DNA from 2 places in the Paenibacillus sp. JJ1683 genome. Region 2 is predicted to be linked to the other one. Evidence: riboswitches for the same ligand, from Rfam matches in the RefSeq annotation. Region 2 holds a riboswitch; the other holds the start of a gene.
The links. A riboswitch is a leader RNA that binds a small molecule or an ion and turns the genes downstream of it on or off. The one in region 2 is predicted to bind FMN.

Region 1: another riboswitch for FMN. It lies ahead of ACUC6J_RS06355 (DMT family transporter); the one in region 2 lies ahead of ribE (riboflavin synthase).

The regions. Positions count from the first base shown of each region.
Region 1 is NZ_CM129820.1:1,503,359-1,509,288, forward strand. Features, by position in the region: gene ACUC6J_RS06350 (methyl-accepting chemotaxis protein) at 1-1,853, opposite strand, end outside; gene ACUC6J_RS06355 (DMT family transporter) at 2,080-3,027, opposite strand; FMN riboswitch at 3,199-3,343, opposite strand; gene ACUC6J_RS06360 (ABC transporter permease) at 3,468-4,160, opposite strand; gene ACUC6J_RS06365 (ABC transporter ATP-binding protein) at 4,153-5,076, opposite strand; gene ACUC6J_RS06370 (sensor histidine kinase) at 5,179-5,930, opposite strand, start outside.
Region 2 is NZ_CM129820.1:3,396,581-3,402,510, forward strand. Features, by position in the region: gene ribH (6,7-dimethyl-8-ribityllumazine synthase) at 61-525, opposite strand; gene ribB (3,4-dihydroxy-2-butanone-4-phosphate synthase) at 555-1,238, opposite strand; gene ribE (riboflavin synthase) at 1,313-1,978, opposite strand; FMN riboswitch at 2,309-2,481, opposite strand; gene ACUC6J_RS14575 (IDEAL domain-containing protein) at 2,550-3,017, opposite strand; gene ACUC6J_RS14580 (thiamine pyrophosphate-dependent enzyme) at 3,237-5,525, opposite strand; gene ACUC6J_RS14585 (2-oxoacid:acceptor oxidoreductase family protein) at 5,525-5,930, opposite strand, start outside.

The DNA of each region.
Region 1 (5,930 bases), 1.9 Mb from region 2:
ACTTCCTCTGTACTGGCAGAGATTTGTTCAGCAGCAGCGGACACACTTTGAATTTGTTCCACGATATGAGAAGTAGAGCGTTCAATATTCGTAAAAGCACCTTCTGCATCTTGGCTGATTCGTAATCCTTCACCTACCTGATTACGAACATTACCGTTCATCGTGGCGGTAGAGCGCTGAATCAAATCGAGCATTTGCGTAATGATCTGACTGATGGAATCGGCGCTTTCCTTGGACTGTTCCGACAGCTTGCGTACCTCTATAGCGACTACAGCAAATCCGCGCCCAGCTTCGCCTGCTCTGGAGGCTTCAATAGATGCGTTCAGGGACAACAAATTAGTTTGCTTGGCAATGGCAGCTATAGCCGCGTTCATTTGCTTCGCATCGTCCGAGAGCTGGGATAGCTCATCCATCAGGCTAGCCGTTTGGCTTACAGCTTCCAAAATGCGGTCCATTTGTGTCCGCACATGGCTGATCATTTGACTGCCTTGAGCTACGTCCTGCTCGGTTTGTCCTGCTGAATCCACGATGGAGCTTGCCGATTCGGCAATCGTGCTGACACCCTTCGCCATTTCTTCAACAGCATTGGCGGTTTGCTCGGATGCCTCGGCGCTGGTCACTGCATTTTCCGCGGATTCCATAACTGTTTCCGCTACGTGTTGTACGGACTCCGTCGTTTGCTCTGTGCTCTCCTTGATTATCAGGGAAGAGGAAGCAAGTCGGGAGGAGGTTTGGTTGACCTCGGAAACCATCGAGTGCAAGGAATGCGTCATCTGGTCAAAATTCTGTGCCAGCTCGCCGAACTCGTCCTTTCTAGACAGGTTAACACGTTCGGTCAGATTTCCATCCCGGACGATCCGTGTTCCTGCTTGCAGCTTTTTGAGTGGGATCAGGAATGAGCGGACCATAAGCACTATGATGATCGCAGCGGCCAGTATGGAAATAACAATTACAATCAGGCTTTGCTTCAGAATCGGTTGGGCTGCATCACTGTAATCCTCCAGATCCGATAGTGCAACAATGTTCCAGCCAGTGAGAGGGTCCTTAAGTGTAAAGGCCAGTACATCCCGATTCATAAATTGAATTTGCGACACGGAAGGAGTATCATTTTCTCCGGTTGCCGCCACTTCGGGAAGTCCCTCCATGGTGTCAGCCGGTTTTTTGCCTGTCTTGGTAAAGGCTGTTCCAGTCCCAGATACAACTTTATGATCAGAATCAACAATGATGAGTCCTCCGCGTTCACCTATCTTCACAGATTGGAGACTTTCACCCATCTTGTCCAGATTCAAAGCCAATGCAACAGCTCCTTCACCGTCCTTGAGCGTTGCCGATACATTAACCACTAAGTTCCCTGTCGTAACGCTGGCAACTGGAACGCCGACGAATACCTTGCCCTTATGTAGCATTGCGTTTTTGTACCATTTTCTCTCCCTAGGATCATAATCAGCCTCCTTTTTTATCGGAGAACGGATATATTGTCCTTCCATATTGCCAAGGAGCGCGGCATCTAACTCAGGATGAGCTTTGACGATGACGTCCAACTTTTTCTGAAGTGCTTCTTGGTTGGAACCAATGGAATCAGATTCGATCTCACTGGTAAGCACGTCTACGTCTTTTATAATCGGTGCTACATACTGATTAACATTGCTTCGGATCAGATACAGATTCGTGTTTACGGAAGCAGCCATCTGCTGACTGAGCTGTGTCGTGGCCCCCTGGTAAGAAAAGTATCCAATAAGTACGCTTGGAATCAATAACACAGCCAAAAAAGATATTATTAATTTTGTCCTCATTAAATAAAACTGCTTGAGAAACCTGTTCCACCACGGAACTGTTTGTTTTGCTTTAGTCATCGTTTTTTCTCCTCTGTGTCAGATGATCACTACATAGTTTTATTCGACATAAATCGACTAATTTTATAGATGTAATCTTTAAAAACGAGGAATAGTACACTTTTTTTGAAAAAATAGGTCTTAGGAACTAATGTTAATATGAATATGAATACATAAAAAGCCAAATCAGAGATGCAAAAGCATCTTCACGATTTGGCTTGGATGAGCATGAAAGAAGATTAAGCTATTAATTTTTTTGCTGACGAGAAATCATAAAGAGTGTAATCCAGATCAGCATAAAACCAGTCAATTGCGCTACGGTAACGATTTGCTGGAAAGCGATCCAGTTAATTACGACACCAACCATGGGGAAGCTCAATTCTGCCATCGTAGCATAAGAAGCTTTGGTTGTACTTAAGCCTTTGTAATACAGTAATAAACTGAGAAGACCCGGAAGCAATGCTTGCAGCAGCAAGTTGATCATTACAGCTGCGCCCGCCCATGTACCTGTAGGCATATTCCACGGAGCATGCTCCACCGAGGTGAGAACAATGAGCAGAGGGAGCGCCACCATGAAGCGGAGGGAGGTTACTGTCTCATATTTCATCGAACGAAGCAAGTAGCTCCCCATAACGGTCGAACCGCCCCACAGAACCGCTGCACCTAGTGCGAGCAGACTACCAATGTGAACAAAATCATGAACATGCCCAAAGGGAAGCGACCAACCGAAGGTTAGAAGATACGTTCCGAACAGAGCGATGACAATTAATATTCCAAAATGACGCGGTAGCATTTCTTTCAATATAACGCGGGCCAGAATAATAGCAACCAAAGGCTGAAGCTTCTGGAGCAAAAGAACTGCATTCAGATCACCGTTGCTGAGTGCCATGGTGAAAATCACACTGGCCAGTGCCGAGCCGCCCCACGAGACGAACAAAATAGCAAAAACCTGACGAAATCGTATCGTTTTGAGCTCCTCGCGATGCTTCCACAGCATCGGCGTCAGAGCGATAAAGAGCAGCACATGCTCCATCAGTACGATTTGTGCTGAGGTAAATGACTTTAACAAAATAATACGAAACAGCGGGTCTGCACCCCACAAGGCCGCTCCGATCGCGACTAGCCAAAAACCGCTTTTCATGTGGGAGCTACGATCAAAACCTTTGGATGATAGTACAGTTGATGATTGACTCATACTTATTTAGCTCCTTGCGAATACAGGACCGGTGGCACAAAAACCCCCGTTCATGGCGAAAGCCATGCAAGACGGGGGTTGATCAAATAAACTTGCCGTTTGATACAAGTTAAATGAAGTTACTGCAAAAACTATAGCGCAGCATTCATTCACTTTGCGGCATGTTCATACTTCGATCTTCTTCCATCCGGACTTTACCGTCGGCTTTGGCATCTCACCAAATCAGTCCGTATCCTGTTGCCAGATACAGAGTCGCGGGCTTAGCTCCATGAGCCATACCGCCGGTTGGGAATCTCACCCTACCCCGAAGATCCTTATTCCGTTTTTTAATTTCTCCTATAGGATATACCTGTTTTAGAATGAAGTCCAGTGAAAAATGTGTGTATATCTAACAAGGATTTTCATCTTTTTTTGAAAGCGTTTCACTAAAATCTATATTACTAAGCAATATCCTTATACTCAATGCGCCGAATTGCCGCATAAGCCACAATCATTCCCAGCACAGAGAAGCTGATTTGCACGGGGGCAATGGAGCTAAGTGTAGCGCCGTTATTATTGGAGAAAAGCAAGGCTACAACCAGAATTGAGGTCACAATAGTCGTGGGTACTGAGTATCTTCGCATTCCCATATACAGCGGAACCAATCCCATAAAGCTGGCGGCCACGGCATTGATTAGCGTCCGCGCGGATTGTTCGGCCAGTATGGAAAGAGTAAGCTTATCCGGTACAATCATGACAAACTGGTTGAGCAAATGAATCGCAGCCGTAATGATGATTTCCGATATAACAACAGACAAGAACGTAAACAGCAGCACAATCAAGAGTTTGGCGATCATCAGCTTTTGACGATGAATCGGATACATGAACAAGATTGTAATCGATTTGGACTTAAATTCTCCTACAATAAAACGGCATAGCAGAACGGAGGCAAATACAATAAATGTGGCTCTCACCATATTGTCCATGAGATCAAGAAGCTGAGCGTACTGTGTAAATTCGGGTACTCCTTCATTTTGGCTATCCAGCGCAATAATACAGAGCAACCCCAAAATACAGGCGTTGGCGATCAGTGCTGAACGGATATAACCCGCCAGATGAAGCTTTTTCATCTCCAACTGTATTAATCTAAGCATGGGGCTCACCTCCATGTAACAGACGTAAAAAGTAGTCTTCCAGCGTACTGCTTTTCTGATGAATGGAATCGACTTCTACATCATTTAAAATGAGCGTTTTCGTAATTTGCTTCTGCGGTACACTCATATCGTAAATACGTATACTCTGTTCATTGAGTACCTTTATATTATTCAGACTCAGATGATGGGAGAGGACGTAGGTCGCTTTTTTACAATCGTTGGTCGTAAATTCGATGTATTCTGTATTGGTATCCAGTACCTGTTCCATCGAAACTTCCTCAATCAGCCGTCCGTGATTAATCACGCCTATTGTATCCGCAATCTGCTCTATTTCCGCTAAAATATGACTGGATACGAGCAGCGTCATCCCATATTCCTTGCATAACATGTGGAATAACTGCCGAATTTCCTTAATTCCCACTGGGTCCAGACCATTAATTGGTTCATCCAAAATGAGTAGCTCTGGCTTGGTCGCAATGGCTCGGGCAATCCCGAGACGCTGCTTCATTCCTAGTGAAAAGTCTTTTACTGGCTTGTCACCCGCATTCCGCAAGTTCACTAATTCTAGCGCATCCCGGACAGCCTGTTTATTATAATAGCCCATGTATTCACAATGAAGTTCGAGATTTTGCTGAGCCGTCAGTCTATCATAAAAAATCGGGTATTCAATAATCGAACCTATCCGTCCGAGCAGATGATAAGACTGTGGCGTTAGCTTTTCACCGAACAGTTCAATCTCACCCGATGTCGGCTTGAGCAGGTTGGTAATCATTTTCATGATCGTTGTCTTGCCTGCCCCATTGGGACCGAGAAAGCCATAGGTTTCCCCCTTGCGCACATTCATACTGACCCCTGCTATAATTTCATTGCCCTTCATGGCTTTGGTCAGATGATGTGTACGTATTATGTAAGTCATGGGTGTTCTCCCTTCGTATACTGTTGATAATTCAAGAATACAGGGCGAAATGTTCATTTTTCTTTCGTAATCCTTACAAATTTATTAAGTTGAGCAGCTCGCTTAATAGTTGATCTTCTTCAAGGTAAAAGAGAAGACGGTCTGCTCATAAGGTTTGCTGGTCAATTGCATCTCTCCATTCATGCATTCAACCAGGCGCTTGGCAATCGTAAGACCCAGTCCACTGCCCTGTACCGCCTTATTACGGGAATCCTCAAGTGTGTACATGCGTTCAAAAACCTTATCCTGCTCCGGCTCCTGTATGCCTTTTCCACGATCCCACACTTCTATACGCACTGTATCCTGCTGTTCTGACAGCGTCAGGCCTAGCGTTCGACCCTCTGCCCCGTAGCGAATGGCATTTGAAATCAGATTGCTCAGCACCCGCCCAATGGCTCCTTCGTTCCCCAAGGCATAAATGGGATGCTCCGGAATGTCAATATGTACCGTAAAACCCTGAGCCGTCAGCAGATCATAAAACTCCAAAATGCTGCGTCTGCACAGTTCTCCTATCTCCAGTCGGGTCAGTGGAATATCCGTATCGTTGGCTTCCAGCTTCGCCAAACTAAAAAAACTTCCGATCAGCTCAATCGCTTCGCTTGTCTTTTGATGAATTCTGGATAGCAGCTTTATACGTTCTTCTGACGAAATATCTGGATCGCCATCCAGCATCTCGGCATATCCAAGCACAACGGTAAGCGGGGTCTTGAGGTCGTGGGAAATATTCGAAATCATTTTACGCATAGCGATTTGGCCTCGGTTGTAATCGGCTGATACTCTCAGATTTAAGTCTAGTAGTCGGTTAATTTCCGTCA
Region 2 (5,930 bases):
TAACAATCTAATCCCTTTTCCACTTTGCAGTTTATGCCGTTCTTTCAGCCATTTATATGATTAGAACTGCTTACCGAGATTGGCCATTTCAATCGCAGCCAGCGCAGAATCCCAACCTTTATTACCAGCCTTTGTACCTGCCCGTTCTATGGCCTGCTCAATATTTTCCGTAGTCACTACACCAAAAATAATAGGGACACCCGTTTTCAGACTGCTTGCCGCCACACCCTTGGCCACTTCATTGCAGACGATATCATAGTGTGAAGTAGAACCACGGATAACCGTGCCAAGCGTAATGACAGCATCATACTTTCCACTTGCGGCCATTTTTTGTGCAATAAGCGAAATTTCAAATGCACCCGGCACCCACGCTACATCAATTTCATCTTCCTGTGCACCATGTCTTTGAAGTGCATCAAGTGCACCGCTCAACAGTTTGCTTGTAATAAATTCATTAAATCTGCCCACCACAATACCATACTTTAAACCATTCGATACGAGATTACCTTCCAGAAAACGTGCCATGCTTATCAACCTCTCTTTTTTTGAATTATTTACAATGACAAACGACGACGGTAGTCGATTAAATGCTGAATGCTAATCAGCTTCAATTGATGTCGCTTGGCGATCACGACCAAATCAGGTAAGCGGGCCATCGAACCATCTTCCTTTATAATTTCGCAAATGACCCCGGCAGGCTTAAAGCCGCTGAGTCGGGCCAGATCGACAGCCGCTTCAGTATGACCGGCACGCTGCAAGACCCCACCATCGCGAGCAATTAGTGGGAACATGTGACCAGGTTTGCGAAAATCGCTTCCCGTGATTGCTTCGTCGGCTAAGGCACGAACAGTCAAAGAGCGCTCAGCCGCTGAAATCCCCGTTGTTGTCTTCATATGATCTACCGATACCGTAAAGGCGGTACCATGAAAATCTGTGTTTTGCTCTACCATAGGATGCAATTCCAATGCCTTGGCTCGGTGCTGTGTGATCGGCACACAGACCAATCCGCGACCTTCTGTAATCATGAAATTGATCACCTCGGGCGATGCTTTTTCAGCCAAAGCGATAAAGTCGCCTTCATTTTCCCGCTGTTCATCATCCACTACAATAACGACTTTGCCGTTCTTTAAATCCTCCAATGCTTCTTCGATGGAATCCAATCGGATCTCTTCGTCATAGTGCAACTCATCCTGCTCCATGATGTTTGTCGTTGCACTTGTTTGGATGCCTCTATCCATAACCCTCTCCTCCTTATGTCTTGTGTCACGAATGCTCCTGAACCAATTTCTCTATTATTCTGTAACAGGCTGTATCAGGCAAAGCCGTGTTTCGCCAAATAGTCCAAACTAAGTGGGGCTTGATCGGCTCTCTCCATCGACGCTGAACCTCTGTAATGTAAAAGTTGCTCCACATATTTGCCCAATATATCGCATTCAATATTCACGGTATCTCCCTCACGTTTGGCTTGTAAGGCCGTTTCGGCTAAGGTGTGGGGGATAATAGATACAGCAAAGCTATTTCTCGTCCGCTGCGCGACTGTGAGGCTGATACCATCAATTGTAATTGACCCCTTGAGAAGAACATATTTAAATAATGCTTGATCAGAAGGCTCAACTTCGAACACTACCGCATTCTGCTCTGATGTCACTCCGCGAATCGTACCCGTCCCGTCCACATGTCCCTGTACGATATGTCCTCCGAATCTTCCACTCGCCGCCATCGCCCGCTCCAAATTGACTCGACTGCCGGATCTGAGTTCCCTTAGATTACTGCTGCGAAAAGTCTCAGGCATCACATCAACCTTAAAATCTTTAGTACCAATCTGTATTGCCGTCAGGCAAACACCATTCACCGAGACACTGTCGCCTATTTTCAAATCGTCCAATACCACAGAACCCGAAATCCCCAGCACCATCGCTTCACCACTTTTGGAAATACTTTGAATGCGACCCACTTCCTCGACCAATCCGGTAAACATGCTTTCACTCCTTTCCACTACATTTCAGTTTATCCCTAATTCATCAGCTGTAAGCGCAAATAACCCCCAGTCAGGATTCAATCCGTCATGGGGGTGATGAGAGTCACATATGTAGTATACAAGCGCAGTTCATACATGTATTAAAATGACATGAAATCATAGGTCTGCCAAAAGAAAGCATGATGACAATACAGCCAATTATGCTCAGAACACTATCGAAAAGAAAGCTTAATAAAAGCTGTCGTCCGATGCTGTCCTACAACGAAATAAGCCGTACGTACTTTTACGTATGCTAAAAATTGGCACATGTCACGTCATGCACATGCGCTTCGTATCCTTCTCCCATCCAGACTATACTGTCGGTCCCGGAATTGCACCAGGTCCACCTTCTGCTGATTGTTCAGCATCCGGGTCACGGACTAAGCCATGCTGTGTTCTCAGAAGCGATTCACAAACATGTCATCACCGCCGGTGGGGAATTTCGCCCCGCCCCGAAGGATCTTGCTCTTATTTAATTGAATTAACATTAAACTTGTTACGTATATTAGCACCGACTTCTAAAAAAAGCAAGTTATCTAATCGAAGCTCCTGCTTTGCTTTTGACATATTGAGTGGAGAGTTCCTCAAACCAGGTTTTATCATTCATATGAAGCGCCAGGTCAATCAGATCGGCCAGTTCGTCGACTCCAAGCTGCGTATCATGATCAAAGGTAATGACAGCTGAAGCAACAGGTCCTCGCTCTCCCTCAGAACATGCTTCATAATCCAGTCTTACATCCACATGCCCATCAATAAACTCGCATTTTAGAAAATAAATAATTTCACACATTAAAATAGGGCGCACTTGTGTTTCTAACACGCAATCCATCACCTTGGCAGAATAATGCTGGTTCGTCAGCGTGAATTTGTGTTCTGTTGCCGCCAGCGATGCCCGTCCAAAATCATCCGTAAACTTGAGTTCCACTGGCGTGATGTTCATAACCTTGGGGATTTGCTTCTTTATAATTTCAATTATTTCAACTGTGTTCAGCTTAATCATTACCTGCACCTCATTGCATCTTAAAATTCAGAAGAAGACTTTATAACATACCTTCTATAGGCCTCCACTCCTATATCGGAAATCATTACCTGTTTTTTTATGCTTCAACCCATAAACGCAAAAAAAGATTCCTGGCGCAGCAAGCGCTAGGAATCTCAATCGAACCGGTGCCGAAACAGCGGCTAACAATGTTACACAATTATTATGCAAAAAACAGAATTACAACTCCGAAATTTCATGTTTCTTTTTCAGGATAGTCCAGCGACGCTCAATTTCCTGCTCAAAGGTAGCCAGCGTTGCTTCCTCTTTGAGAAGATGCTTCGTTTTACCCATTAATTTCAGCCATTCTGCGGCTGGAATCCGTTTTCCCTTGTCTTCCGGATTGTACGTAATCGTCGTGCTCCCTTGCTCGATTTCGTACAAAGGAAAGAAGCAAGACTCGACTGCGGCGCCCACGATGCTAGTACCCAATCTGTCTTCGGATTTCCAGTTGAGTGGGCAGGCGCACAGAATTTTACCATATGCCGTACCCACGTTGTTGGCGTACCATTGAGCCTTGGCGGCTTTGCGCAGCATATCCTGCGGATGACTTTCGGCTGCTGTAAAGGCATACGGGATGTTACAGGCGGCCATAATTTGCACAGTATCCTTATGATGCCCTTGTTTCCCTTTTTGCATTTTCCCTACACCCGACGTACTCGTCATATGCCCCATTGGAGTGGAGTACGATTGCTGAGAGCCTGTATTCATGTATCCCTCGTTATCATATTCGAGCATGATCAGTTTATGGTTACGCAGAGCCGCACCAATCGCAGAACCCATACCAATATCCATCCCGCCGTCACCACTGATCATGATAAAGGTCGGATCATCCGACATCTCAATTTCATTACGTCGCTTCATCTCCATGTAAGCTTCCAGCGCTCCTGAAAGGGTAGCGGCCCCGTTTTGAAAAAGATTATGGATCATCGGTTGCTTGTGTGATGTGTATGGGTACCCTGTCGTCACCACATATACGCAGCCAGTCTGGAACAGTACAACAATGTCGCCTTCAATCCCTTTAAAAAACAGTTCTAGTGCAGACAAGGCTCCACAACCAGGACAAGCCCCATGACCCGGAGTAAGACGGCGTGGTTTGGTTGTTAACGAACGCAGAGGTGGTACCTTGACTTTGAGCTTCCCGGTTGCCTCGTCCGGCGTAACCTGAATCAGACCCGTACGGTATGCATTGCCACGTGGTGGCTGCATGACTTGCGGCATCACCTTGTCCGCTGAACCCGGATTAATCCCGTAATAATCAAAGGGCTTCTCCGCTCGTCCAGCCTCTGCCGCCTCAATCGCAAGCTGGAAGAACGCCTCTGCATCTTCCGCATAAAAATCCTTTCCTCCCAAGCCAAAGATACGGCTCAATACGAGGGTTTGATTCAGTGGGTCCTCCTGCAACGCCGCTTTAATTTCGTGGGTCAAATTACCGCCATCCGACCCGTACGAATCTGCACGTTCACCCACCAACAACGCCTTGACATGGCGCAACGCCTCCCGCAGTTGTGCGGCTGGGAACGGCCGGATAATATTCGGACGAATCACACCAGCTTTAATGCCACGCGCACGGAGTTGATCCGCCACATCCTTGGCCGATTCAGCCGCCGAATTCAGCAGAAATACCGCAACCTCAGCATCCTCCATATGATACAGGTCCAAAATCGGATATTCCCGACCGGATAAAGCAGCATATTCTGCTGCTACCTGCTCATATACTCCTTCTGAAAGCTTCAACGCTTCGGACAGTTGAACGTGATTATTCGTCAGGTCATCACCGTTCATATGCGCACCCACAGTGACAGGATGATCAAAATCCGTAATATTCGGATAATTCAGGTTCGGATTGGGGCCTACAAAATCGCGCACGGTCTCTGCATCGGCAAAATATTGCACTTTACGTTTTTGATGAGATGTATAAAAACCGTCGTATGCGACCATTACAGGCAACCGTACATCGCTATGCTCTGCGATTTTCAGGGCCATGATGTTCATATCATACACAGCCTGTGGCGTACTTGCCGCCAAAATGACCCAGCCTGTGTTCAAACCATAATACAGGTCCGAATGATCCCCCCGAATATCCAAGGGACCACTGACAGCTCTTGTCACCAGGTTCATAACCATAGGGAAACGGGTACCTGACTGAACAGGCAACTGCTCCAGCATGTACAGGAAACCTTGCGAACTGGTGGCGTTCACAACCCGCGCTCCAGCTGCCGCAGCTCCATAACAAATCCCTGCCGATCCGTGTTCTCCATCGGCTGCAACCAGTTTAATATTATGCTGACCACGCGTTTTCATTTGATCCAGATACTGCGCTACCTCGGTCGATGGAGTGATCGGGAAATATCCCATCATATGATAATTGATCTGCGCAGCCGCCGTAGCTGCCATTTCATTACCGGATTCGAATGTTGTCACTTGTGCGGCGCCCGTCTGTTTGAGTTCTTCCTCCAGCTTTGCCATTACGCACGCCCTCCTTCATATACTGGAAATTGGTGGGCAACGCGATGCTGCTCCGCCCAGCCCCATTGTTCGCGACGCGAGCTTAATGCCCCTGACGGGCAAATATCTACACACTTCAGACACCCTTTGCAATACTGGTAATCAATCCCTTGCAAAAACGGCATCATTCTTCCGCGTTTGTCTGCTTGCTCTTCCCATACAAAGCAGTAATCCGGGCAAATCGAATCACACTTGGCACAATGAGTACATTTATCAGCTTCATACTCAGGTACATAACCCTGACGTGAACCACTAACATCTTTCGTCATGCTGTTGCCCTGAGTTGCAATAACGCCCCCCAGCAATTGAGTTTCGTACCCTAGCAAAGGCTGCGGACGTTCAAAAACCCGATCCTGCGCATCAGCA